DNA from 3 places in the Bradyrhizobium sp. UFLA05-108 genome. Region 3 is predicted to be linked to each of the others. Evidence: predicted binding sites of a transcription regulator. Region 3 holds the regulator's gene; each other region holds the start of a gene.
What was found. Region 3 encodes PhoB, which activates phosphate uptake and scavenging genes when phosphate is short. Its sites were predicted from a motif close to TGTCATNNANCTGTCAT; they were not measured.

Region 1 (3,276 bases), on a different contig from region 3:
ATCCTTCGAGACGCGCGCTAGGACGCGCCCCTCAGGATGAGGTCGGTATGTGTGGCTGCATCATGTGCGACTGCATCTCCTGTCGCAGAACTGCGACAGGTCGCCTCCGTCATCGCTTCGCCCCGGGCTGACAGAAGACGCCTCCCGCTTCATCGTCTGCGCAAGTCGTGAACACACGACGATCGTGCAAACAGCAACATCGGGAGTGAACATGAACAAGGTTGAATTCGTCAACGCCGCACAAGTGCCTTTCGCCGCGAAGTACGACAATTTCATCGGCGGCAAATTCGTCGCCCCACAATCCGGCAAGTATTTTGACAACGCCTCGCCCGTGAACGGGCAGGTCGTCTGCAAGATCGCGCGCTCCGATCACCAGGACGTCGAAGCAGCGCTCGATGCGGCGCATGCTGCCAAGGCTGCCTGGGGCAGCACGAGCGTTGCCGAGCGCGCCGCGATCTTGAACCGGATCGCCGACCGCATGGAAGAGAACCTCGAGCGGCTCGCAATCGCCGAGACCTGGGACAACGGCAAGCCGATCCGCGAAACCCGCGCCGCCGACCTGCCGCTCGCGATCGATCACTTTCGCTATTTCGCTGGCGTCGTTCGTGCCCAGGAAGGCTCGATCGGCGAGATCGATCACGACACCATCGCCTATCATTTCCACGAGCCGCTCGGCGTCGTCGGTCAGATCATCCCCTGGAACTTCCCGTTGCTGATGGCGTGCTGGAAGCTCGCGCCTGCGCTTGCCGCCGGCAATTGCGTGGTGCTGAAACCGGCCGAGCAGACGCCAGCCTCGATCATGGTCTGGGCCGAGATCGTAGGCGACCTGTTGCCGCCCGGCGTGCTCAACATCGTCAACGGCTTTGGCCTCGAGGCCGGCAAGCCGCTCGCGTCCAGCCCACGCATCGCCAAGATCGCCTTCACAGGCGAGACCACGACGGGCCGGCTGATCATGCAATATGCCGCCCAGAACCTCATTCCCGTTACGCTCGAGCTCGGCGGCAAATCGCCGAACATCTTCTTCAAGGACGTCACCGCGGAAGACGACGATTTCTTCGACAAGGCGATCGAGGGCTTCGTGATGTTCGCGCTGAACCAGGGCGAGGTCTGCACCTGTCCAAGCCGTGCGCTGGTTCATGAGGACATCTACGACCGCTTCATGGAGCGGGCGCTGAAGCGCGTCGCCGCCATCAAGCAGGGCGATCCTCGTGCCGCGGACACCATGATCGGTGCCCAGGCCTCGGGCGAGCAGTTGGAGAAAATTCTTTCCTATATCGACATCGGCAAGAAGGAAGGGGCGAAGGTCCTAGCTGGCGGTGGCCGCGCCAGCCTCGGCGGCGATCTTTCGGGCGGCTACTACGTCCAGCCGACGGTGTTCCAGGGCCACAACAAGATGCGGATCTTCCAGGAGGAGATCTTCGGCCCCGTCGTGTCGGTCACGACCTTCAAGACGGATGACGAGGCGCTCGCGATCGCCAACGATACGCTCTATGGCTTGGGGGCCGGTGTCTGGAGCCGCGATGCCAATCGCTGCTACCGCTTCGGCCGCGCCATCCAGGCAGGCCGGGTCTGGACCAACTGCTACCACGCCTATCCCGCACATGCGGCGTTCGGCGGCTACAAGCAATCAGGTGTCGGCCGTGAGACCCACAAGATGATGCTCGATCACTATCAGCAGACCAAGAACCTCCTGGTCAGCTACAGCCCGAAGAAGCTCGGCTTCTTCTGATCGAGACGAGGCGGCGCCATGCGGCGCCGCTTCCGTCATCTGCCTGTCAGAGAATTGAGACAAGACGAAGGGCCGAGCTATTCAGCTCGGCCCTTTCGGCATTCGAAGCGATGCCAGGCAAAAGACGGAGGCTTGGCCATGAAGAACGTTCGTTCAACGCGGAAGATGCATGTTGGCGCGATGTTGCTCGGTGCGGCCGCTTTGGCGTTCCTCCCGCCCTCGATGGCCCTCGCACAGGCCGGCTCGGCGCCAGCCGGCGCCAAGCCCGTTCCGACGCTCGACGGCAAGCCGCCACTGATCCTCGGGCATCGCGGCCTACCGGGGCTGGTGCCTGAAGAGACCGAGGCATCGTATGACCTTGCAGCAGCCCTCGGAACCGACGCGCTCGAGGAGGACCTGCACCTGACCAAGGATTGTATCCTGGTCGCACGTCACAATCCCTGGCTGAACGACAATACCAACGTTGCCGAGGTGGCGAAGACCAATCCGGCGGTTGCGGCCCGCAAGCGCACGGTCCCCGGCGTGCGCGTCAAGGCCCCATCTTCCCCCAGCACGCCTGCTGACTACCTCACGGATCTCACCGATCCGGCCGACCCCAAATCGGTGCTGAAATCGCTGATCGTGGACGGCGAAGACCATACCAATGACTGGTCGATCACCGATTTCACGATGGCCGAGCTGAAGGACTGGATTGCCGGCACCACCTATGATGCGGCCAACGAAAGGCCGAAGGTTTTCAACGGCAAGTTCCCGATCATCAGCTTCCAGGACATCATCGACATCGCCAAGGCCAAGAGCAAGGAGACGGGGCGTACCATCACCGTCTATCCGGAAACCAAGAATCCGACCTGGAACAATGCGCAGGCGATCGCCAATGGCTGTGGTGCGCCCGGCAGCCATCCGCTCGAGGATGCCCTGATCAAGATCATCAAGGACAACGGTCTCAACTCGAAGGACGCCCCCATCTTCGTCCAGAGCTTCGAGCCCGGTAGCCTGAAATATATGCGCAGCCATGGCCTGGAGACGCGGCAGGTCCAGCTCATCGATGGCAACGGTGTCGACTTCAAAGGCCGGCAAGGTCCTCAACAACAACATCACCAATTCGCGTCCGTTCGACTGGACGGTGTCGGGTGACGCGCGCTTGTACGATGCGATGGTGACCCCTGAGGGCCTTGCGGAGATCAAGACCTATGCCGACGGCATCGGTCCGTGGAAGCCATATATCGTGCCGCTCAAGATTTCGCCGTGGAAGGACAGCAACGCCGATGGCTCGCCCTACAAGGGATCGACGCCGGAGGCTTCGACGCAGGAAGCGACCAGCCTCGTTGCCGACGCGCACAAGCTCGGCCTGTTCGTGCACGTCTTCACTTTCCGAAACGAGAAGAAGTATCTGGCTGGCGACTATCACGGCGACGCAAGCCTCGAATATCTCAAGTTCTTTCGTCTCGGCGTGGATGGGGTCTTTACCGATTTCACGCATACCGGAGTTGACGCCCGCGCGGCCTATCTGCGTGAGCTCGGCTGGTGAGGCAGAGCCCGGGGGGAGC
Region 2 (3,276 bases), on a different contig from region 3:
TTTGACGACCCGGCGGCATCAACCCTTGTGCCGGCCGGCCAACCAATGGGAATTCGACCATGTCGGACCTAGACCGCAACTACGCTTCTCCTTTCGGCAGGGCCGCCGGGCGTGTCGACGCCGCGACGGTCGATGCTGGCCTGCGCGCATACATGCTGCGCATCTACAATTACATGAGCATCGGTCTGGCCATCACCGGCCTCGCCGCGCTCGGTGTCTACATGGCGGCCGTGACCAACGACCCGTCGGGCGCCGCCGCCAAGATCGGCAACGCGTTCCTGACGCCGTTCGGCTACGCGATGTTCGTCAGCCCGCTGAAATGGCTGTTCATCCTGGCGCCACTCGCCATGGTGTTCGTGATCTCGGCCGGCATCAACCGCCTGGCCCCCTCGACCGCCCAGATCCTGTTCTGGGTGTTCTCGGCGCTGATGGGCATCTCGCTGTCCTCGATCTTCCTGGTGTTCACGCACACCTCGATCGTGCGGGTGTTCTTCATCACCGCGGCCACCTTCGGCGCGCTGAGCCTCTACGGCTACACCACCAAGCGTGACATGACCGGGATGGGATCGTTCCTGTTCATGGGGCTGATCGGCATCATCATCGCAAGCCTCGTCAACCTGTTCCTGGCGAGCTCGGCGCTGCAGTTCATCGTGTCGGTGGGCGGCGTGCTGGTGTTCGCGGGCCTCACCGCCTGGGACACCCAGCGGCTGAAGAACGACTACATCTACGGCTACGCCTCGGCCGGCGGCGACATTGCCGAACGCGCGGCGATCACCGGTGCGCTGTCGCTGTATTTGAACTTCATCAACCTGTTCACGCTGCTGCTGCAGCTCCTCGGCCAGCGCGACTAGGCTCTGAGACGAGTGAACGACACGAACCCCGGCCGCAAGGCCGGGGTTTTTGTTTGGCTAGGAGCACGCCACACACCCACTGTCATCACCCGCGAAAGGCGAAAGCGGCTTCGCTCTTTCGGCAAACGCGCGGAGCCTTTAAGCTACCTCCATGTCCGCACCTGAAATCAGGCCCACAACCGAGGCCGACCTTCCCGCCATCACCGCCATCTACGAGCACGCCGTGCGCCACGGCACCGCGACGTTCGAGCTCGAACCGCCCGACCTCGCCGAGATGACGCGCCGCTACAAGGCACTGACGGATGGCGGCTATCCCTATTTCGTCGCCGAGCTCGATGGCCGCATCGCCGGTTACGCCTATGCTGGCGCCTACCGGCCGCGGCCGGCCTATCGCTTCACGGTGGAGAACTCGATCTATCTCGAGCCGTCATTCCATCGCCGCGGCATCGGCTCGGCGCTGTTGCAGCGGCTGCTCGTCGAATGCGAGGCGCGCGGCTTCCGCCAGATGATCGCCGTGATCGGCGATTCCGCCAATGCCGGCTCGATCGGCGTGCACACCAGCGCCGGCTTCAAGATGATCGGCACGCATCCCAATGTCGGCCTGAAGTTCGGCCGCTGGCTCGACACGGTGATGATGCAGCGCGACCTCGGCGAGGGCGCAACGAGCGTGCCGGAGAAGTAGGCCCGGATTCGTAGGGTGGGCAAAGCGGAGCGTGCCCACCTCTGGTGTCAAAAATCCGGGAGACAGAACTGGTGGGCACGGCGCAAGAGCGCCCTTGCCCACCCTACGCAGCAACGCTACGGCGGCTGCACGAGCGGCTAAACCACCGCGAGCTTCCGATCTATCACCAGCAACACGCGATCGAGCTCGTGGCCGCGGCGCAGGATCAGGCCGGTCGCCGAGATCACGCTGTACATGCCCTGCTTGCGCGCGAGCCGCGGGTCTTTCTCGATGCGGTAAAGCGGCACTTCGGAGGCGCGGCGATAGACCGAGAACACGGCGCGGTCTTTCAGGAAGTCGATGGCATAGTCCCGCCACTCGCCGTCGGCGACCATGCGGCCATAAAGGTTGAGGATGCGATGCAATTCGAGCCGGTTGAACGTCACCCGGCTCGGTTGGGAACCCGCAGCGGCGCTACGCGCCACTGCGCGCTGCTCGCTCGGATCGGCATCCTCCGACATCAGACTCATGCGAAGCGCCTCCTGTGGCGTTGACGGATGACCGGCGGTCGCGAAAGCGTCCTCGCCCCGCGGATCATGACAGTTACATGATTGCGCCAACCGCGGCCGGCCGCAAGAGGCGCCAACCGCGCGGCTGCACATCGCGCCGCAAACACACCTCCTGGCTGTGGAACTCGCTCGCGACATACCGTCACGGGATCGTTAGCAGGAATCATAGTCTCGCCTCTTTTCCGCCTAGCGCCTGCCGCCCTGCATTGCGAAAAGATTCGTGTGCGTTGGCCCGGTCCTTTCGGTTCCGGATTCCTCAGCCCCCAGCCCCCCGGGGTCGTCGGGATCGGGCCTGTTCGCACGAAGGAAGGACCAACGCGAGTTGGTCCTTTTTTGTTGTGTCGGGATGGTTCTGCGTTCCCTCATCCTGAGGAGCCGCGCCTTGCGCGGCGTCTCGAAGGATGAAGGCCCGGGTGCGGCAGCGCGGCCTACATGGTTCGAGACGGCGCTGGCGCGCCTCCTCACCATGAGGATCCAGAGAGACCGCTTGTCAGGAAAAATTCGAAGCTACGAGATCAATGCAGCGACGTGTACGCTGCGCCCAGCATGGGCCCGGGCTTCTCGCGACTGCCATCCTGGACATAGACCACCGCGCCGTCGACGCCCTCGCGCGATAGGTTCTCCAGCGGCACAGTCCAACTTTCCGAAGTGCCGTTCCAGTCACCGACCTTCAGCAGGTTACGCACCACGTTGTGGTAAGTGATCTGCTGCCCGCGGTTTTCGCCGCGTCCGATCGAGATCGGCACCGCTTTGGTGATCGAGCAGATCCAGACTTCACCATGCGAGACCGCTGCCTCCTTGCTCGCCGCCACCGAGACGTTGAGCTGCTTGCCTGCGAGAGACATCGACACCGGCACGCTCATCACGGTGTCGCTTTTCGCAGTCTTCGCGATCGCGCTCTCGATGCCGGCGCGGTCGCTGCCGATGACATGCGCCGAGCCGTTGACCACGACCTGCGGCGTGTAAACCTCGCGGTCGCCGCGCATGCGCGAATAGGCCCGCTGTCGCGCCGAGAAGCGTGAATCCGCCAGCGTGTCCTTCCAGCCGAGATAATCCCAGTAATCGATCGGCATGCTGAGTGCGATGATCGAGGGATCGTTCGAGAGTTCACCGATGATCTTGTCGGCGGGCGGACAGGACGAGCAGCCCTGAGAGGTGAAGAGTTCGACGACCGCGCGGGGATCGGCGTGGGCAG
Region 3 (3,276 bases):
GTCGAACCAGTTCTTCAGCCTCAGCCTGAACAAGACGATGGCGAACCTGCCGGTCACCATCAACAATTTCGTGCAGAGCCCCTATGCCTACTGGAAGCAGTTGGCCTGGAGCGGGGCGCTGCTGATCACCCTGACCGTGCTTGCCCTGAACATTGGCGCGCGCATTCTTGGCGCCGAGAGGACTGCAAAATGAGCGATCTGTCCGTTTCCGTAAGTTCCACCGGGCGTCAGGCGTCTCCGACGCTGCCCGAGGCTCCGGCCAAGGTGACGGTGCGCAATCTCAACTTCTATTATGGCGAGCACCACGCGCTGAAGAACATCAACCTGACGCTCGGCACCAATCGCGTCACGGCGTTCATCGGCCCATCCGGCTGCGGCAAGTCGACCCTGCTGCGCATCTTCAACCGGATGTACGATCTCTATCCGGGACAGCGCGCCACCGGTCAGCTCATGCTGGACCAGACCAACATCCTCGACTCCAAGCTCGACCTCAACCTGCTGCGCGCCCGGGTCGGCATGGTGTTCCAGAAGCCGACGCCGTTCCCGATGACGATCTACGAGAACATCGCCTTCGGCATCCGCCTCTATGAGAAGATCTCCAAATCGGAGATGGACGTCCGCGTCGAGAAGGCGCTGCGCGGCGGCGCGCTGTGGAACGAGGTCAAGGACAAGCTCAACGCCTCCGGCCTGTCGCTCTCCGGCGGCCAGCAGCAGCGTCTCTGCATCGCCCGCACCGTGGCGGTGCGTCCCGAGGTGATCCTGTTCGACGAGCCCTGCTCGGCGCTCGATCCGATCTCGACCGCTAAGGTCGAGGAGCTTATCCAGGAGCTCGCCGAGAACTACACGATCGCGATCGTCACCCACAACATGCAGCAGGCGGCGCGCGTCTCGGACAAGACCGCCTTCATGTATCTCGGCGAGCTGATCGAGTTCGACGAGACCAGCAAGATCTTCACGTCGCCCAGCGACCGGCGTACCCAAGACTACATCACCGGCCGCTTCGGCTGAGGAGACAGGAAATGGCTTCTGAACATACCGCAAAGGCCTTCGACACCGACCTGCAAGAGCTCACGCGGCTCGTTGCGGAGATGGGCGGCCTTGCCGAGCGCATGATCGTCGATTCCGTCGATGCGCTGATCCGCCGTGACGTCGCGCTCGGCCAGCGCGTGGTGGCAACCGACGCCGAGATCGACGCGCTCCAGAAGAAGATCGAGGAGCGCGCCGTGCTCACGATCGCGCGCCGCCAGCCGATGGCGGTCGACTTGCGCGAGATCGTTGGCGCCATGCGCGTCGCGACCGATCTGGAGCGGATCGGCGACCTTGCCAAGAACATGGGCAAGCGCGTCGCCGCGCTCGAGACCGATTTCCATCCGCTAAAGCTGTTCCGCGGCCTGGAACACATGACCGACCTCGTGCAGCAGCAGGTGAAGTCGGTGCTGGACGCCTATGCCGCGCATGACCTGCCGGCGGCGATGGTGGTGTGGAAAGGCGACGAGGAGGTCGACGCGATCTGCACCTCGCTGTTCCGCGAGCTCCTCACCTACATGATGGAGGATCCGCGCAACATCTCGTTCTGCATCCATTTGATGTTCTGCGCCAAGAACATCGAGCGGATCGGCGACCATGCGACCAACATCGCCGAGACCGTTTTTTACATGATCGAAGGTCAGGCCATCGCCGACAAGCGCCCGAAGGGCGACATGACGACCTTCGCCACGACCGTGCCGAACACTTAAGGAGCGACGACGCCATGGGCGCACGCATTCTGGTTGTTGAGGACGAGGAAGCGCTGACCGAGCTATTGCGCTACAACCTCGAAGGCGACGGCTACGATGTCGAGACGGTGATGCGCGGCGATGACGCCGACACCCGCCTCAAGGAGCATATCCCCGACCTGATCGTGCTCGACTGGATGCTGCCGGGCCTGTCCGGCATTGAGCTGTGCCGCAGGCTTCGCGCCAGGCCCGAGACCAAGCAGCTGCCGATCATCATGCTCACGGCACGCGGCGAGGAGAGCGAGCGGGTGCGGGGGCTTGCGACCGGCGCCGACGACTACATCGTCAAGCCGTTCTCGGTACCTGAGTTGCTCGCGCGCGTGAAAGGCCTGCTCCGGCGTGCAAGCCCCGAGCGGCTTGCGACCATACTCGCCTACGGCGACATCGAGCTCGACCGCGAGAAGCGTCGCGTCGCGCGCTCCGGACGGCCGATCGACCTCGGCCCGACCGAATATCGCCTCTTGGAGTTCTTCCTGGAGCATCCCGGCCGGGTGTTCTCGCGTGAACAGCTGCTCGACAGCGTCTGGGGCCGTGACATCTATATCGACGAGCGCACCGTCGACGTCCACATCGGCCGTCTGCGCAAGCTGCTCAATCTCGGCCGCGAGCAGGACCCGATCCGCACCGTCCGTGGCGCCGGCTACGCGCTGGACGATCGTTTCGCGAAGGCGGAGCAGACTTAAGGTTTGCAGGTGGCAGCGGTGATCCAGCGGGCTGCCGCCACATTCTCCGATGTCGTCCCTGCGAAAGCAGGGACCCATAACCACGGGGAGTGGTTTGGCGAAGACTCGGAGTGATCTTCCCGCGCAATAACTGCGCCCTGGATTATGGGTCCCTGCTTTCGCAGGGACGACATCCAATTTGTTGAACCATCGTTGCGCGTCGGCCAGCCCCGCGCGCTGATGACCTCAGCGCGTGCCGGGCTTGGCCGGTGCGCGTCGGCGGTCCGCCGCCGGCTGGTAGGCGACGCGCGAATGCTGCGCGCAGTAGGGCAGGCCCGAGAGCGACTTGCCGCCACAGAAGAAGAAATCCGGGCTCGAGGGATCGCCGACAGGCCAGTGGCAGGTCGCCTCGTTGAGCTCGAGCAGCGACAGGCGCTGGCTCATCGGAACGACGTTGTCGTAGGTGATCGGATCGGGCTCGACCTCGACCTCGAAGGCCTGGGCGAGGGCGGTGTTGCCGCGCGAGATCGGGCGGCTCACCCGCATCATGTGCTGTGCGGGGCGCGCCTTGCGGGGCCGGGGAGCCGCCGAGGACGGGCTCTTGGCGCGACCGGACAGGCCCAGCCGGTGCACCTTGCCGATTACGGCGTTGCGCGTCACATTCCCGAGCTCGGCAGCGATCTGGCTGGCCGAAAGCCCGGCTTCCCAGAGCTTTTTCAATTGCTCGACGCGATCGTCGGACCAGGTCAAAACCGTCATTGCACCCTTCCCTTCGCCGCGCGCCTGCCAATCCTTGGGGCCGCGTGGCGATGTCTAAGCCTCGAAAAACCCGTGCCCCC

Region 1: SO140_RS16990 (glycerophosphodiester phosphodiesterase family protein) is a predicted target of PhoB. The motif match lies at 1,763-1,779, and genes of this name have one in related genera.
Region 2: SO140_RS27365 (DUF2794 domain-containing protein) is a predicted target of PhoB. The motif match lies at 2,109-2,125, and genes of this name have one in related genera.

The regions. Positions count from the first base shown of each region.
Region 1 covers NZ_JBANAZ010000020.1:96,399-99,674, forward strand. Annotated here, with positions in the region: gene adh (aldehyde dehydrogenase) at 212-1,729, shown strand; gene SO140_RS16990 (glycerophosphodiester phosphodiesterase family protein) at 1,868-2,863, shown strand; gene SO140_RS16995 (glycerophosphodiester phosphodiesterase family protein) at 2,784-3,257, shown strand.
Region 2 covers NZ_JBANAZ010000041.1:70,232-73,507, forward strand. Annotated here, with positions in the region: gene SO140_RS27355 (Bax inhibitor-1/YccA family protein) at 60-851, shown strand; gene SO140_RS27360 (GNAT family N-acetyltransferase) at 1,003-1,533, shown strand; gene SO140_RS27365 (DUF2794 domain-containing protein) at 1,671-2,042, opposite strand; gene SO140_RS27370 (DUF1223 domain-containing protein) at 2,597-3,276, opposite strand, start outside.
Region 3 covers NZ_JBANAZ010000001.1:272,887-276,162, forward strand. Annotated here, with positions in the region: gene pstA (phosphate ABC transporter permease PstA) at 1-193, shown strand, start outside; gene pstB (phosphate ABC transporter ATP-binding protein PstB) at 190-1,008, shown strand; gene phoU (phosphate signaling complex protein PhoU) at 1,020-1,736, shown strand; gene phoB (phosphate regulon transcriptional regulator PhoB) at 1,751-2,458, shown strand; gene SO140_RS01195 (GcrA family cell cycle regulator) at 2,684-3,196, opposite strand.